One region of the Stenotrophomonas sp. YJH_SMC_58 genome, then DNA from elsewhere that is predicted to be linked to it. Evidence: predicted binding sites of a transcription regulator. Region 1 holds the regulator's gene; the other holds the start of a gene.
What was found. The regulator HrcA, encoded in region 1, represses chaperone genes, less so after heat shock. The targets are predictions, from matches to a motif close to TTNGCACTCNNNNNNNNNGAGTGCNAA.
Positions count from the first base shown of each region.

Region 2: a site for HrcA is predicted at 2,944-2,970, ahead of AC5P68_RS16930 (co-chaperone GroES). Genes of this name have one in related genera too.

Region 1 is NZ_JCAFSW010000004.1:221,743-229,501, reverse strand. It holds gene dnaK (molecular chaperone DnaK) at 1-970, opposite strand, end outside; gene grpE (nucleotide exchange factor GrpE) at 1,153-1,668, opposite strand; gene hrcA (heat-inducible transcriptional repressor HrcA) at 1,732-2,796, opposite strand; gene recN (DNA repair protein RecN) at 2,912-4,573, shown strand; gene AC5P68_RS07765 (LysR family transcriptional regulator) at 4,684-5,601, opposite strand; gene AC5P68_RS07760 (SGNH/GDSL hydrolase family protein) at 5,699-7,015, shown strand; gene fur (ferric iron uptake transcriptional regulator) at 7,079-7,486, opposite strand; gene AC5P68_RS07750 (outer membrane protein assembly factor BamE) at 7,590-7,759, shown strand, end outside.
Region 2 is NZ_JCAFSW010000016.1:18-7,776, forward strand. It holds gene AC5P68_RS16920 (DUF6445 family protein) at 133-744, opposite strand; gene groL (chaperonin GroEL) at 879-2,528, opposite strand; gene AC5P68_RS16930 (co-chaperone GroES) at 2,610-2,897, opposite strand; gene AC5P68_RS16935 (endonuclease) at 3,210-5,000, shown strand; gene cutA (divalent-cation tolerance protein CutA) at 5,069-5,407, shown strand; gene AC5P68_RS16945 (protein-disulfide reductase DsbD family protein) at 5,404-7,759, shown strand, end outside.

The DNA.
Region 1 (7,759 bases):
CGCGGCACGGCTCGATCGACTTCTTGATCAGGTCGTCCACCAGGGCTTCCAGCTTGGCGCGGGTCAGCTTGATGTTCAGGTGCTTCGGACCCGACGCGTCAGCGGTGACGTACGGCAGGTTCACTTCGGTCTGCTGGGCGCTGGACAGCTCGATCTTGGCGCGCTCGGCAGCATCCTTCAGGCGCTGCAGGGCCAGCGGATCCTTGCGCAGGTCGATGCCCTGGTCCTTGTTGAACTCTTCAACCAGGTACTCGATGACGCGGTTGTCGAAGTCTTCGCCACCCAGGAAGGTGTCGCCGTTGGTGGCCAGCACTTCGAACTGCTTTTCACCGTCGACGTTGGCGATCTCGATCACCGAGACGTCGAAGGTGCCGCCGCCCAGGTCGTACACCACGATCTTGCGATCCTTGTTGTCGCCCTTGTCCAGGCCATAGGCCAGCGCGGCCGCGGTCGGCTCGTTGATGATGCGCTTGACGTCCAGGCCGGCGATGCGGCCGGCGTCCTTGGTTGCCTGGCGCTGGCTGTCGTTGAAGTAGGCCGGCACGGTGATGACCGCTTCGGTGACCTTCTCACCGAGGAAGTCCTCGGCGGTCTTCTTCATCTTTTCCAGCACCTTGGCCGAGATTTCCTGCGGGGCCATCTTCTTGCCGTCGCTGGTGGCCACCCAGGCGTCGCCATTGTCATGGGCCAGGATGCTGTACGGGACGTGCGCGATGTCCTTCTGCACTTCGGCGTCGGTGAACTTGCGGCCGATCAGGCGCTTCACCGCGTAGAAGGTGTTCTTCGGGTTGGTCACGGCCTGGCGCTTGGCCGAGGCACCGACCAGGACTTCGCCGTCCTTGGTGTAGGCGACGATCGACGGGGTGGTGCGATCGCCTTCCGAATTCTCGATGACGCGGGCCTTGCCGCCGTCCATGATCGCCACGCACGAGTTGGTGGTGCCGAGGTCGATACCAATGATCTTGCCCATGGGGGAGACTCCTGAGGATGCTTGTTGGTGTCAGTCCGGCCGTTCGGCCGGTGGATGAATACGATGTGGGGGAGGCTCGTGGAACATTCAAGCCGTCTCCCGAACGCTGTGTTCAGCGCCTGGAAAACCTTGCCAGGCATGGCCTTGCACAACCGGGACCGGGCAAAGCCCGGCCTGGTCCATCAATCGGCGGCCACCACCACCAGCGCCGGCCGCAGCAGGCGCTCGTTGAGCAGGTAGCCCTTCTGGAACACGGTCACCACGCTGCCCGGGGCGGCGCCCGGCGTCGGCACCTGGCTGATGGCCTGGTGGTGTTCCGGGTTGAACGGCTGGCCGATCGGGTCCAGCAGGACCAGTCCGTTGTCGGCGGCCACCTTCAGCAGCTGCTTGTAGGTCAGCTCCAGGCCTTCGCGCAGCGGGTGCGGGTCGTCGCCGGCGGCCTTCAGGCCGGCATCCAGGCTGTCGAACACGGGGAGCAGATCGCCCAGCAGCTTCTCGTTGGCGAACTTGCGGGCCTGTTCGATGTCACGGGCAACGCGCTTGCGCTGGTTCTCCAGGTCGGCGCGCTCACGCAGGGCATCGGCCTTGACCTGTTCGATTTCGGCGCGCAGGCGCTCGACTTCGTCGTTGACGCCGGCGGTGGCGGCCGCATCGGCGGCACTCTGCTGGGATTCGATATCTGGCTGTTCGTGGTTCATGTCTGGGTCCCTGGCGGTCAATCTCCGCCTCCACCCACCCTAGTGTGGGCGGGATGCTGCGTTTCAAGCGTCGGATGTTCCCGGCGGGCGGCCGGCTGGCGAAAACGCCGCGCCCAGTACATCGGCGGTAGCCTGGACCAGCGGGATCACGCGGTCGTACGCCATCCGCTTGGGGCCGATCACCCCCAGCACGCCCAGCACCTGGCCATTGGCCGTGTAAGGGGCGGTGACCAGCGAGACGCCCTGCAGCGGCATCATCCCGGTCTCCTCGCCGATGAAGATGCGCACGCCGGGCGCCTGGATGGTCCGCTCCAGCAGCTGCAGGATCTCGCGCTTGCTGGAGAACAGCTCGAACAGCTCGCGCAGGCGCTCCAGGTCGGACAGGTCCTGCACCCCCATCAAGCGGGTCTGGCCGGCCACCAGCATGTCGTCGGCCGCCGGCTGCAGGGCCTGCTCGGCCAGCTCGATGCTGTGCGCCAGCAGCTGTTCCAGCTCGGAACGGGCATCGCGCAGTTCCAGCAGCAGGCGGGTGCGGATCTCGGCCATCGGCAGGCCGGCGAAATGGGCATTGAGGTAGTTCGCGACCTGCTCCAGCTGGCCCGGCGCGAACTCCTGGCGGGTCTCGATGACGCGGTTCTGCACCTCGTTGTCGGCAAACACCAGGATCGCCAGCACCCGGCGCCCGTCCAGCGCCACGAAGTCGATCTGGCGGAAGGCGAACTGCTCGCGTCGCGGCGCGCTGACCACGCCGACGAAGTGGCTCATCGCCGACAACAGCTCCGAGGCACTGCCGAGCAGGGCCTGGGTGCTGCCGCCGCCAGCCAGTTCCTGGCGCAGCCGGGCCAGTTCGCCCTCGCCCGGCGGCTGCATCTGCAGCAGGCTGTCGACGAAGACCCGGTAGCCATGCGCGGTCGGAACGCGCCCGGCGGAGGTGTGCGGCGAGGCCAGCAGCCCCAGGTCTTCCAGGTCGCCCAGGATGTTGCGGATGGTGGCCGGACTGACCTCCAGCCCGGCCACGCGCGCCAGTGTCTGCGACCCGACCGGCTCGCCGTCCTGGATGTAACGCGCGATCAGCGTGCGCAGCAGATGGCGCGCACGCGGGGCAAGCTGGTCGGGAGAACCGTGCATGGAATCAACCTGTGAGACACGGACACTAGATAATGGCGGCGCATCACCTTGGCAAGTCATTGGACCTCCCTCGCCCGCGTGCTAGCGTTGCGCGGCTGCTGATACCCCCTTACCCATGCTCAGACATCTTTCGATCAAGGATTTCGCCGTCGTCCGCGCCACCGAACTGGAGTTCGGGCCAGGCATGACCGTGGTTTCAGGCGAGACCGGCGCCGGCAAGTCGCTGATGGTCGACGCGCTGGGCTTCCTGTCCGGCCTGCGCGCCGACAGCGGCGTGGTCCGCCACGGCGCCGCGCGCGCCGAGCTTTCGGCCGAGTTTGCCCTGGAGCAGCTGCAGGCTGCACGCCAGTGGCTGGCCGACAACGAGCTGGACGACGAGGAGCAGTGCCAGCTGCGCCGGGTCATCCGCGCCGATGGCGGTTCGCGGGCCTGGATCAACGGCCGCCCGGTGACCCTGGCGCAGCTGGGCGACCTGGCCTCGCTGCTGGTGGAGATCCACGGACAGCACGAACAGCAGGCCCTGCTGACGCGCCCGTCGCAGCTGGCCCTGCTCGACGCCTATGCGCGCAACGAGAACGAACGCCGCCAGGTGCGACGCGCCGCCGCGGCCTGGCAGGCATTGGTCGATGAATCGCTGGCGCTGTCGCAACAGGGCGACGTCAGTGACCGGATCGGCTTCCTGGAGCACCAGCTGCGCGAGCTGGACCGTGAAGACCTGGAGCCGGAGTCGATTGCCGCACTCGGCGCCAGCCACCGCCGCCAGGCCCATGCCAGCGCCCTGCTGAGCGCCTGCCAGGCCGCCAGCAACCAGCTCAACGGCGACGACGGCAGCTCCGCGCTGGACCTGCTGCAGCAGGTGCGCCACGAGCTGTCGCGCCTGATCGAGCACGACCCGCGCCTGGGCGAGGTGGATGGCCTGATCGAGAACGGTTCGATCCAGCTGCACGAAGCCCTGTCGCTGCTGGATCGGGTGCATGACGACCTCGACGCCGACCCCGAACAGTTCGAGGAGAACGAGCGCCGCCTCGGCCGTCTGCACGACCTGGCCCGCAAGCACCGCGTGCCGATGGACGAGCTGGGTGCGCAGCGCGAGCGCATGCACGCCGAAGTGGAACAGCTGCGCGGCGCCGACGAACGCCTGCAGCGCCTGGCCGGCGAGATCGACAAGGCCGCCGCCGCCTGGCGCGCACAGGCCGAAGTGCTGACCGCCAGCCGTCGCAGCGCTGCTGCCGAGCTGTCGGCCACCACCACTGGCATCATCGCCGAGCTGGGCATGGGCGGCGGCCAGTTCCTGATCGAGCTGGAACCGCAGGACGCCGGCAAGCCCGACCCGCAGGGTGCCGAGCGCGTGGAATTCCTGGTCGCAGCCAATGCCGGCCAGCCGCCGCGCGCCCTGCGCAAGGTGGCCTCCGGCGGCGAACTGTCACGCATCTCGCTGGCCATCGAAGTGGCCGCGCTGGACCTGGATGCAGTACCGACCATGGTGTTCGACGAAGTCGACTCCGGCATCGGCGGCGCGGTAGCCGACATCGTCGGCCAGAAGCTGCGCGCGCTCGGCGAGAAGCGCCAGGTGCTGTGCGTGACCCACCTGCCGCAGGTTGCCTCCAAGGGCCATGCCCATTACCGGGTCAGCAAGGCCCCGGTGGAAGGCATGACCCAGAGCGCCGTGGAAAAGCTGGACAGCAAGGCGCGCGAGGAAGAGCTGGCGCGCATGCTCGGCGGCGTGGAAGTGAGCAAGGAAGCGCGCGCCGCCGCGCGCAAGCTGCTGCAGGTGTAACGCCGCCCGAGCCGGGCATAGGCCCGGCTTCCGCGCGGTAGTGCCGGCCGCTGGCCAGCAACCCAACACGGGTGGGCGAAGATCGTGAGGTTGCCGGCCAGCGGCCGGCACTACCCCCGTGGCTGCGTCAGGTCGACGTTCTCCACCAGGAAATCAAGAAACGCGCGCACCCGCAGCGGCAGGTAGCCGCCCTGCCCCAGGAACACCGCGTGCACCTCTTCCAGGTCACCGGGGTTGGCCTCTTCCAGCACCGGCAGCAGGCGCCCGGCGGCAATATCCTGCTGCACCTGGAATGCTGCCAGCCGCGCCATGCCCAACCCACCCAACACCAGCTGGCGCAGCGCATCGCCGTTGCTGGCGCGCGCGTTGCCACTGGGCAGCAGCATGCGTTCGCGCCCGTCCTGCAGCAACGGCCAGCCCTGCATCGCGCGCGCATGGCCGATATCCAGCCGGTTGTGCGACTGCATCTCCTCGGCGTTGCGCGGCAGTCCATGCCGCTGCGCGTAGGCGGGCGCAGCCACGATCATCATCCGCGTCGCGCCCAGCCGCCGCGCCACCAGGCTCGAGCTCTTCAGCGGACCGGCCCGCACCGCCACGTCGGTGCGCTGCTCCAGCAGGTCGATCACCTCGTCGTTGAGGGTCAGGTCCACGCCTACCTGCGGATTGCGCTGCAGGAACGCCGGCAGCAACGGCAACAGGAAATGCTGGCCGAACGGCACGTTGGAATTGACCCGCAGGCGTCCACGCGGCTCGGCGTGAGCACTGGCGCAGCGCTCGGCCTCGTCCAGGTCGGCCAGCACGCGCAGGCCGCGCTCGTAGAACGCGCAGCCCTCGGGAGTCAGCTGCAGCTGGCGGGTGGAACGCTGCAGCAGGCGCGTCCCCAGCCGTTGTTCCAGCCTCGCCACCAGCTTGCTGACCGCCGACGGGGTCATCTCCAACGTTCGGGCGGCTGCGGAAAAGCCCCCGGTCTCGATCACCCGCACGAACACTTCCAGTTCGCCGGATCGGTTGATGTCGGAGCGCGCCATGGCAATGAATCCAGTTCACAGATGATTGTCCATGCGCAGTCTAGTTCACAGATGAGCACGGAATCACCATGGCCTTCCCTCCACCCGGGATTGCCCGATGAATCGTTTCAGCCAGTTCGTCACAACCGCATTGATCGGCCTGTCCAGTGCCGCCAGCGCCGCCAGCGACGCCCCTGCGCCACACTGGGTCGCCAGCTGGCAGGCCAGCCCGCAACCGGTCTGGGGCGCGGAATTCCTGTTTCCGACCCTGGTCCCAGCCGCTCTGCAGGACCAGACCTTCCGCCAGACGGCACGTATCAGCCTGGGCGGGCCCCGGCTGCGAGTGCGGCTGAGCAATGCCTACGGCACTCAACCACTGCGGATCGGGGCGGCGAGCGTGGCCGCCCGGGCGGGGGACACCCCGCAGCCGCTCAGTTTCGAAGGCCAGCCCGGGGTACTGATCGGCCCCGGGCAGGAACGGCTGAGCGATCCGCTGCCACTGGCCACGGCTGACCGGCAGGCGCTGCAGGTCAGCGTCTTCGTGCCGGGGCCGATGCCGGTACAGACGTTCCATTGGGAGAGCAGGCAGACCAGTTGGATTGCGCCTGGCGACCAGAGCCAGGCCCAGGCACTGAGCGGGGCCAGCAGCACCACGGCCCGCCTGTTCCTGGCCGGCATCGAGGTCGAGGCGCCGACCAGCGCACGCAGCGTGGTGGTGATCGGCGATTCGATCACCGACGGCGCCACCGCCAGCCTCGACCAGGACCAGCGCTGGACCGACCATCTGGCCGCGCGTTTGGCACCGCGGGGCATCGCCGTGGTCAATGCCGGCATCTCCGGTGGCCGCCTCTTGCGCGACGGCATGGGGGAATCCGCGCTCGCCCGCTTCCAACGCGATGCACTGGATCAGCCTGGCGTGTCCAGCGTGATCGTGCTGATCGGCATCAACGACATCAGCTGGCCCGGCACCGCCTTCGCCCGCAAGCAGGCGCGGCCCACGCTTGCCGAGCTGCAGGCAGGCTACCGCGCCCTGGCCGAACAGGCCCATCGGCGGGGTCTACGCATCCTCGGCGCCACCCTGATGCCGTTCGCCGGCGCCCTGCCCGGCACGCCGCTGGACGACTACTACCACCCGGACAAGGACGCCCTGCGCCGCCAGCTCAATGCCTGGCTGCGCACCGACGGGCCGTTCGACGCGGTGATCGACCTGGACGCGGCCCTGCGCGATCCGGCCGATCCATCACGGATGGCCGCTGCCTACGACTCCGGCGACCACCTGCATCCGGGTGATGCGGGGAACCGGGCGATGGCCGAGGCGGTGGATCTGAAGATCCTGCTGGGTCGCAAGGGGTCAGAGCCCTTTGCTCGTGCAAAGGGATCCGACTCCGCGGGGCGCCCGGGCTCAGAGCCCTTTCCTGAAGGGAACAGGCCCTGACCCCAGCAACGAAAAACCCCGGGCAGGCCCGGGGTTTCGTCGCATCTGGCTGGCCGGATCGGCTTACTTGCGCTTCTTGCGCACGTACAGCACCAGCGAGTGCTCTTCCAGTTCGTAGCCGTGGTCGGCTGCGATCTTGCGCTGCAGCTCCTCGATCTCATGGCTCTCGAACTCGATGATCTTGCCGCTGTCCACGTCGACCATGTGGTCGTGGTGGCCGCCACGGTCAAGCTCGTAGACCGCCTGGCCGCCCTCGAAATTGTGCTTGAGCACGAGGCCGGCGGCCTCGAACTGGGTCAGCACCCTGTACACCGTCGCCAGGCCGATCTCGTCGCCATGCTCCAGCAGCTGGCGGTAGATGTCTTCGGCGGTCATGTGGTGCTGGGCATTGCGCTGCTCGAGCAGCGCCAGGATCCGCATCCGCGGATGGGTCACCTTCAGGCCGACTTTACGCAGGTCGTGGGTTTCCATAGGTCTCCGTTCATTGGCGATTTAGCGCCAGCTGCCTCGGATTGGGTCGCGGTGGCACGCCGGGAGTGTATCATCGGTTTGATTTCCCCAACCGCCAGTCCCGATGCGCAATCTCCTGTTGGTCGCCGCCGTCGCCCTGTCCACCACCGGGTGCGGCATCATCTACAAGCAACCCATCTATCAGGGCAACCTGATCCGGGAAGATGCCGTGGCCAAGCTGCAGGTCGGGCAGAGCAAGCAGCAGGTCACCGCGCTGCTGGGCACCCCGTCCAT
Region 2 (7,759 bases), on a different contig from region 1:
CCGGCGTGGGGACCCAAGCTACTTCTCGGTCGCAAGACCTGGATCCACACGGTCGCCCACGCCGGGCTCTCGGCACCCAAGGTGCCAGATTGGCAAGAGATAAGATCCACGCCATGCGTGGATGACCTCCCTTCAACGCGCCTGCTCGAAGAACATCAGGTAGACCAGCCGCCCATTCTCCGGCCGGTCGCCGAAGGCCGGGCCGGCGGTATGCCAGAACCACGGGCGCAGCAGCACCAGGCGGTTGAAGCGCATCGGGATGCGCATGGTCATTTCCCACTGGCTGTCGTCGACGCTGTCGCGCTCGATGATGTCCCGATGCATGTCGCCGCCGTTGGCGTAGCCCAGCGCAGCCAGATCGTGGGCGTTCAACGCCATGCGCTCGGTGTTGGTGCGGCGATGGCGGAAGAACTCGGTACCCCCTTCGCAGTGCTCCGGGGCGCTGAGGTAGAGGATGCCGGACCAGTGCGAATGGTCGGTGTGCACCTTGGCGCGACCCACATCGCTGGCCAGGGTCAGCCGGAACTTGCCGTGCGACTGCAACGGATTGACCGGCCGCAGCGGCTCGTTGACCAACCGCGACGCGGCCTCGGACAGGCCGTCCAGCTCCAGCCGTTCGAGCGAATTACGCCCGGGGAATGCTCCCTCCTGCGCCGGGTAGGTCAGGCCCAACCCGGCCTGGCGCAGGCCGTGTGCATCGGCTGGAGAGAGGAAGTCGTCGACGACGATGAACGAGGTAGGCATGGTCTGCGAGCGTAGCGACGCGGCGCCATGGCGGCAACCGGACAACAAAAAAACCCCGCCTCGCGGCGGGGTTTTTCCGTGCATCGGGGAGACGCGCCGGCCAGGGCCGGCAACGTCCGACGCGGGCGTGCACCTTAGAAGTCCATGCCGCCCATGCCACCCATGCCGCCCATGCCACCGGCGCCGCCCATGGCCGGCTCGTCCTTCTTCGGAGCTTCGGCAACCATGGCTTCGGTGGTGATCATCAGGCCAGCGATCGAGGCCGCGTTCTGCAGCGCCGAACGGGTCACCTTGGTCGGGTCCAGGATGCCGAACTGCAGCATGTCGCCGAACTCGCCGGTAGCGGCGTTGTAGCCGAAGCTGCCGGTGCCTTCCTTGACCTTGTTGATGATGACCGACGGCTCGTCACCGGCGTTGGCAACGATCTCGCGCAGCGGGGCTTCCATCGCACGCAGGGCGATCTGGATGCCGTGGTTCTGGTCTTCGTTGGCGCCCTTCAGGCCGGCCAGCGCGGTGATCGCGCGGACCAGGGCGACGCCGCCGCCCGGAACCACGCCTTCTTCAACGGCCGCACGGGTGGCGTGCAGGGCGTCGTCGACGCGATCCTTCTTTTCCTTCATTTCGATTTCGGTCGAGGCGCCGACCTTGATCACGGCAACACCGCCGGCCAGCTTGGCCACGCGTTCCTGCAGCTTCTCGCGGTCGTAATCCGAGGAGGTGTCCTGGATCTGGGTCTTGATCTGCGCCACGCGTGCATCAACGTTGGCCTTGTCGCCGACGCCGTCGATGATGGTGGTGTTCTCCTTGGAGACCTGCACCTTCTTGGCGCGACCCAGGTCCTTGATGGTGGCCTTCTCCAGCGACAGGCCGACTTCTTCGGAGATCACGGTGCCGCCGGTCAGCACGGCCATGTCTTCCAGCATCGCCTTGCGACGGTCGCCGAAGCCCGGGGCCTTGACGGCCACGACCTTGACGATGCCACGGATGGTGTTGACGACCAGGGTGGCCAGCGCTTCGCCTTCAACTTCCTCGGCCACGATCAGCAGCGGCTTGCCGGCCTTGGCGACGCCTTCCAGCACCGGCAGCAGGTCACGGACGTTGGAGATCTTCTTGTCGTGCAGCAGGATGAACGGGTCATCCAGGTCAGCGGTCTGCGACTGCTGGTTGTTGATGAAGTACGGCGACAGGTAGCCGCGGTCGAACTGCATGCCCTTGACCACGTCCAGCTCGTTGTCCAGGCCCGAGCCTTCTTCAACGGTGATGACGCCTTCCTTGCCGACTTCCTTCATCGCGTCAGCGATGATCTGGCCGATCGACTCGTCCGAGTTGGCCGAGATGGTACCGACCTGGGCGATCGCCTTGTCGTCGGCGGTCGGCTTGGAGATGTTCTTCAGCTCGGCGACGGCGGCCGAAACGGCCTTGTCGATACCGCGCTTGAGGTCCATCGGGTTCATGCCGGCGGCAACGGCCTTGGCGCCTTCGCGGATCAGGGCCTGGGCCAGCACGGTGGCGGTGGTGGTGCCGTCGCCGGCATCGTCGTTGGTGCGCGAAGCAACTTCCTTCACCATCTGCGCGCCCATGTTCTCGAACTTGTCAGCCAGTTCGATTTCCTTGGCGACGGAGACGCCGTCCTTGGTGATGGTCGGGGCGCCGAAGCTCTTTTCCAGCACGACGTTGCGGCCCTTCGGGCCCAGGGTGGCCTTGACGGCATTGGCGAGAACGTTGACGCCGCGCACCATGCGCGAACGGGCGTCTTCACCGAAACGAATATCCTTGGCAGCCATTGCATTTACCTCATTGGTAGCGCCGGACGATGCCCGGCGGCTGGGAGTTTGGGATCAGGTTGAAACAGGTCGCGCCGAGGCTCAGCCGATGACGGCGAGCACGTCGTCTTCGCGCAGGACCTTGTATTCGACGCCTTCGCTCTTGTACGAGCTGCCGGCGTACTGGCCATAGATGACCTTGTCGCCGACCTTCAGCGACGGCGCGCGCACGTTGCCGTTGTCCAGCGGCTTGCCCGGGCCGACGGCCACGACCTCACCCTTGGTGGACTTTTCCTTGGCCGAGTCGGGGATGACGATGCCACCGGCGGAGATTTCGTCGGCTTCGATCGGCTTGACCACAACGCGGTCGTGCAGCGGCTTGATGCTCATAGGAGACCTCTTAAGTGATTGATTGGTCTAAAAAAGTCCGGCGATGTTAGCACTCACCCCAGGCGAGTGCCAGAACCGCACGTGAAGAAACCCGACAACGTCGGGAGCAGGGCAGAGATGGAGCCCCGCCGCCCCCTTTCAAGGGCGGAATGAAAAAATTTTTTCCACCCGCGCGCCTCGGCCAAGGCGTCGGTCCTGGACAATTTCGGTGACAAGCGTCGCACTGTCAGATATCTGACGTTCATTTACGACAAAGTGTCACTGGATCGGCCTTAGGCTCGGTCACGCATTCCCAATCACAAGGAGTAGTCGATGCGATTGCTGTCCCCGCTTGCCGCCGCCTGCCTGCTGGCACTGGCCGCGGCGCCGGCCCAGGCCGAGGTCTTCATCAACGAACTGCACTACGACGACAGCACCGCCGCCGGTGACGTCGGCGAAGCCATCGAAGTGGTCGCTACCGCAGGTGAAGACCTGTCCGGCTACCGCCTCTACCTCTACAACGGCAGCAATCCTTCGGCCGCCACGGTCTACGCCAACAACCCGGTCCCGGCCGGCACCGCCGCCGGTTGCGGCAGCGCCAGCATCGCCGTGGTCAACTACCCGACCAACGGCATCCAGAACGGCCCGAACGACGGCATCGCCCTGGTCGACGCCAGCGGCAAGGTGGTCCAGTTCCTCAGCTACGAGGGCGCCATCACCGCCTCCGGTGGCCCTGCCGCCGGCATGACCAGCCAGAACATTCCGGTGGCCGAGACCAACAGCACGGCCCCCGGCACCTCGTTGCAGCTGACCGGCAGCGGCAGCCAGTACGCCCACTTCACCTGGGCCGAGTCGGCCAGGCAGACCTTCGGCAGCTGCAACAACGGCCAGACCTTCAGTGGCGGCGGCACCCCGGGCCCGAACACGCCGCCGTCGGTGTCCACCACCACCCCGGCGCAGGGCAGCAGCACCTTCCCGGCCGCCGCCGATCTGGAAGTGGTGTTCAGCGAAACCGTGAACCTCGCCAGCGGCGCCTTCGCGCTGAGCTGCGGTACCTCCGGCAGCGTGCCGCTGACCTTCCCGGCCAGCGGGCGCAGCGTGAAGCTGTCCACCAACACCGCGCTGGTGGCCGGTGAAGCCTGCCGCTTCGACATCCGCGCCGCGCGCATCACCGACCTGCAGGGCGCACACCCGGCGGCCGACAGCCGCATCGCCTTCACCGTGGCCAGCACCGGCGGCAATCCGGACCCGGGCAACCCGGGTGTGCCGGCCGGCTACTACTCCAAGGTCAACACCTCCAGCCCGAGCCAGCTGCGCTGCTCGCTGCACGCGACAATCAAGGGCCACACCGCCTACCCGTACAGCGGCTCGGGCACCAGTACCTGGACCATCCTGGAGATCGCGGACGAGGACCCGAACAACCCGAACCGCATCCTCGACGCGTATCGCAACCGCAGCTACGCCAAGGTGACCGATCGCGCCGGCAGCGGCAGTGGCCTGAAGTACAACCGCGAGCACACCTGGCCGAACTCGCTGGGTTTTGCCACCACCACGGGTGACAAGGGCCTGCCGTACGCGCCGTATACCGACACCCACATGCTGTACCTGACCGATGCACAGTGGAACGCCGACCGTGGCAACAAGCCGTTCGGCAAGTGCGACGCCAGCTGCGGCGAGCGCGCCACCGAGGCCAACAACGGCCAGGGTGGCGGCAGTGGTGGCTATCCGGGCAACTCCAACTGGGTGCGCACGCCGGACGGCAACACCGGCACGTTCGAGGTGTGGGGCAAGCGCAAGGGCGACATGGCGCGTGCGGTGATGTACATGGCGATCCGCTACGAGGGCGGCAAGGATGCAGCCACTGGCCAGTCCGAGCCGGACCTGGAGCTGACCGACGACCGCAGCAGGATCGTCAAGACCAGCAGCTCACCGGCCTACATGGGCCTACTGTCGACGCTGATCGACTGGCACCTGTCCGATCCGCCGGATGATGCCGAGCGTGCGCGCAATGACGTGATCTACAGCTTCCAGGGCAACCGCAACCCGTTCATCGACCACCCCGAGTGGGCGACCCCTGGCCTGTTCACCTCGGCCAAGCCGGCCACCTGCCAGCTGGCCAACTGACCGCGCAACGCAGCGGTCCACGGCCGCCGCCGGGTCCTGACCCGGCGGCGGCCCTATACTCGACGGTCATGTCGACCGTCGATCCCGTCCTGCTGCTGTTGACCACCTGCCCGGACCGGGCCAGCGCCGAGCGCATCGCGCACACGCTGGTTGGCGAGCGCCTGGCCGCGTGCGTGACCCGCCTCGATGGCGCGCAGTCGACCTACCGCTGGCAGGGCGAGGTGACCACCGACGCCGAGCTGCAGCTGCTGGTGAAGACCACCGCGAGTCGCGTCGATGACGCAATCGCCCGGATCGTCGAACTGCATCCGTATGAACTCCCGGAGTGCATCGCGGTCGAAACCCGGGCCGGCCTGCCGGCGTATCTGGACTGGATCCGGGCACAGACCCGGGAGGACACTGATTGAAGACTCTGTTTGCGCGTGGCGCCGCCCTGTGCGCCCTGTTGTGGCTCTCGCTGCCGGCGTTCGCCCTGGATGAGAAAGACCTGCTGCCGGTGGACCAGGCGTTCGCGCTGACCGCCACCGCCCCCGAACGTGGCCAGGTGCAACTGCAGTTCAAGATCGCGCCCGGCTATTACCTGTATCGCCACCGCACCAGCGTCAAGGCCGACCCGGCCTTCAATGCCGGCGCGCTGCAGATGCCCAAGGGCGACAAGCACCACGACGATTTCTTCGGCGAGGTCGAAACCTATCGCGAGCGCCTGCAGGCCACCCTGCCCGGCACGCCGACCGAGGCCGCCGGCACCATCAGTCTGGAAGTGCGTTACCAGGGCTGCGCAGATGCCGGTGTCTGCTACCCGCCGCAGAAGCGCGTGGTGCAGGTCACCCTGCCTGGCAGCGGTGCACAGGCGGCGGCCCCGGCCGGCCGCGCCGGTGCGGCCAGTCCGTTCAACAACCCACTGGCCGGTGCCGGCAACAGCGGCGGCCTGCGCCTGCCGGGTGCCGCCAGCAACAGCCAGGCGCTGCCGCTGCCGTCGGAACAGGCGTTCGGCTTCGATGCCATCGCCAGCGACGGCAACACCCTGCTGCTGCGCTTCAGCCCGGCACCGGGCTACTACCTGTATCGCGACCGCACCTCGCTGAAGCTGGAAGGCAGCACCGGCGTGCAGGCCGGCACGCCGCGTTGGCCAGCCGCGCAGTCGCATCGCGACGAGCACTTCGGCGATGTCTCGGTGTACTTCAACCAGGTGGAAGTGCCGCTGCCGTTGCGGCGCACGGTTGCCGACGCGGTTGACGGCACCCTCGTGGTGACCTTCCAGGGCTGCCAGACCGATGGCATCTGCTACCCGCCAATGACCCGCCGGGTGAAGCTGTCGATCCCGGCCGGCAAGGTCAGCGCCAGCGCCGACCAGGCACCGCCGCGCAACGAGGTAATCAGCCCGTTGGCTGTGGCGCCACGCGAAGGCGCCAACGGCGCCCCCCTGCGCCTGCTGCCGACGGTGCCCAATACGGACGCCGCCCCCCCGGCCGTCGCAGGCACCGTGGACGGCAATGAATTCGCCGCCGATGCGCGCGGTGACAACGCGCTGCGTACGCGCCCGCCGGCGACCACACCGAACCCGGACCGTTCGTTCGTCTGGGTGCTGCTGCTGGCGCTGGCCGGCGGCCTGGTGCTGAACCTGATGCCCTGCGTGCTGCCGATCCTGTCGCTGAAGGTCCTGAGCCTGGCGCAGAGTGGCGAAAGCCCGCAGCGCGCACGCAGCCACGCGCTCTGGTATACCTTGGGCGTGCTGGTCGCATTCGCGGTGATCGGTGCGTTGATGGTGGGCCTGCGCGCAATCGGCAACGCCGTCGGCATCGGCTTCCAGCTGCAGCACCCGGGCGTGGTGGCGGCGCTGGCCTACATCATGTTCGCGGTAGGCCTGAGCCTGTCCGGCGTGTTCACCCTGGGCGGCGGCATCGGCAACCTGGGCCAGTCGCTGGCCAGCCGCAGCGGCCCGGCCGGTGACTTCTTCACCGGTGCGCTGGCCTGCGTGGTCGGCAGTGCCTGCGTCGGCCCGTTCATGGGTGGCGCGATTGCCTACGCGTTCATTGCCCCGCCGCTGAAGGCGATGACCGTGTTCCTGTTCCTCGGCCTGGGCCTGGCGCTGCCGTTCCTGCTGATCGGCTTCGTGCCGGCGCTGGCGCGCCGCCTGCCCAAGCCCGGCCCGTGGATGGAAACGCTCAAGCACGTGCTGGCCTTCCCGATGTACGCCACCGCGCTGTGGCTGCTGTGGGTGCTGGGCAAGCAACGCGGCGTGGACGGCATGGCGCTGGTGCTGGGTGGCCTGTTGCTGTTCGCCTTCGGCCTGTGGCTGTTCGAGCGCAACCGCTGGACCGGCTCGCGTGCGGTGACCCTGCTCGGCGTGCTGCTGGCGATCGGCGCATTGGTACCGGCCTGGGGCGTGACCCAGCTGGCAGCGCCGGCACGCGCCGCACAGGCCGCCAGCGACAACGTGGTGGAGTATTCGCCGCAGTTGCTGGACCGCCTGCGCGCCGACAACCGCGTGGTGTTCGTCAACATGACCGCCGACTGGTGCGTGAGCTGCAAGGCCAACGAGCGCGCCGTGCTGTCGCGGCCGGAGTTCAAGGACCTGCTCAAGCGCACCAACGCGGTGTACATGCGCGGTGACTACACCAACGTCGATCCGCAGATCACCACGTTCCTGGAAGAGCACAAGGCCGTCGGCGTGCCGCTGTACGTGGTGTACGGCCCCGGCGCACCGCCGACCGTGCTGCCGACCCTGCTGACCCAGGCGGTAGTCGAAGAAGCGCTGC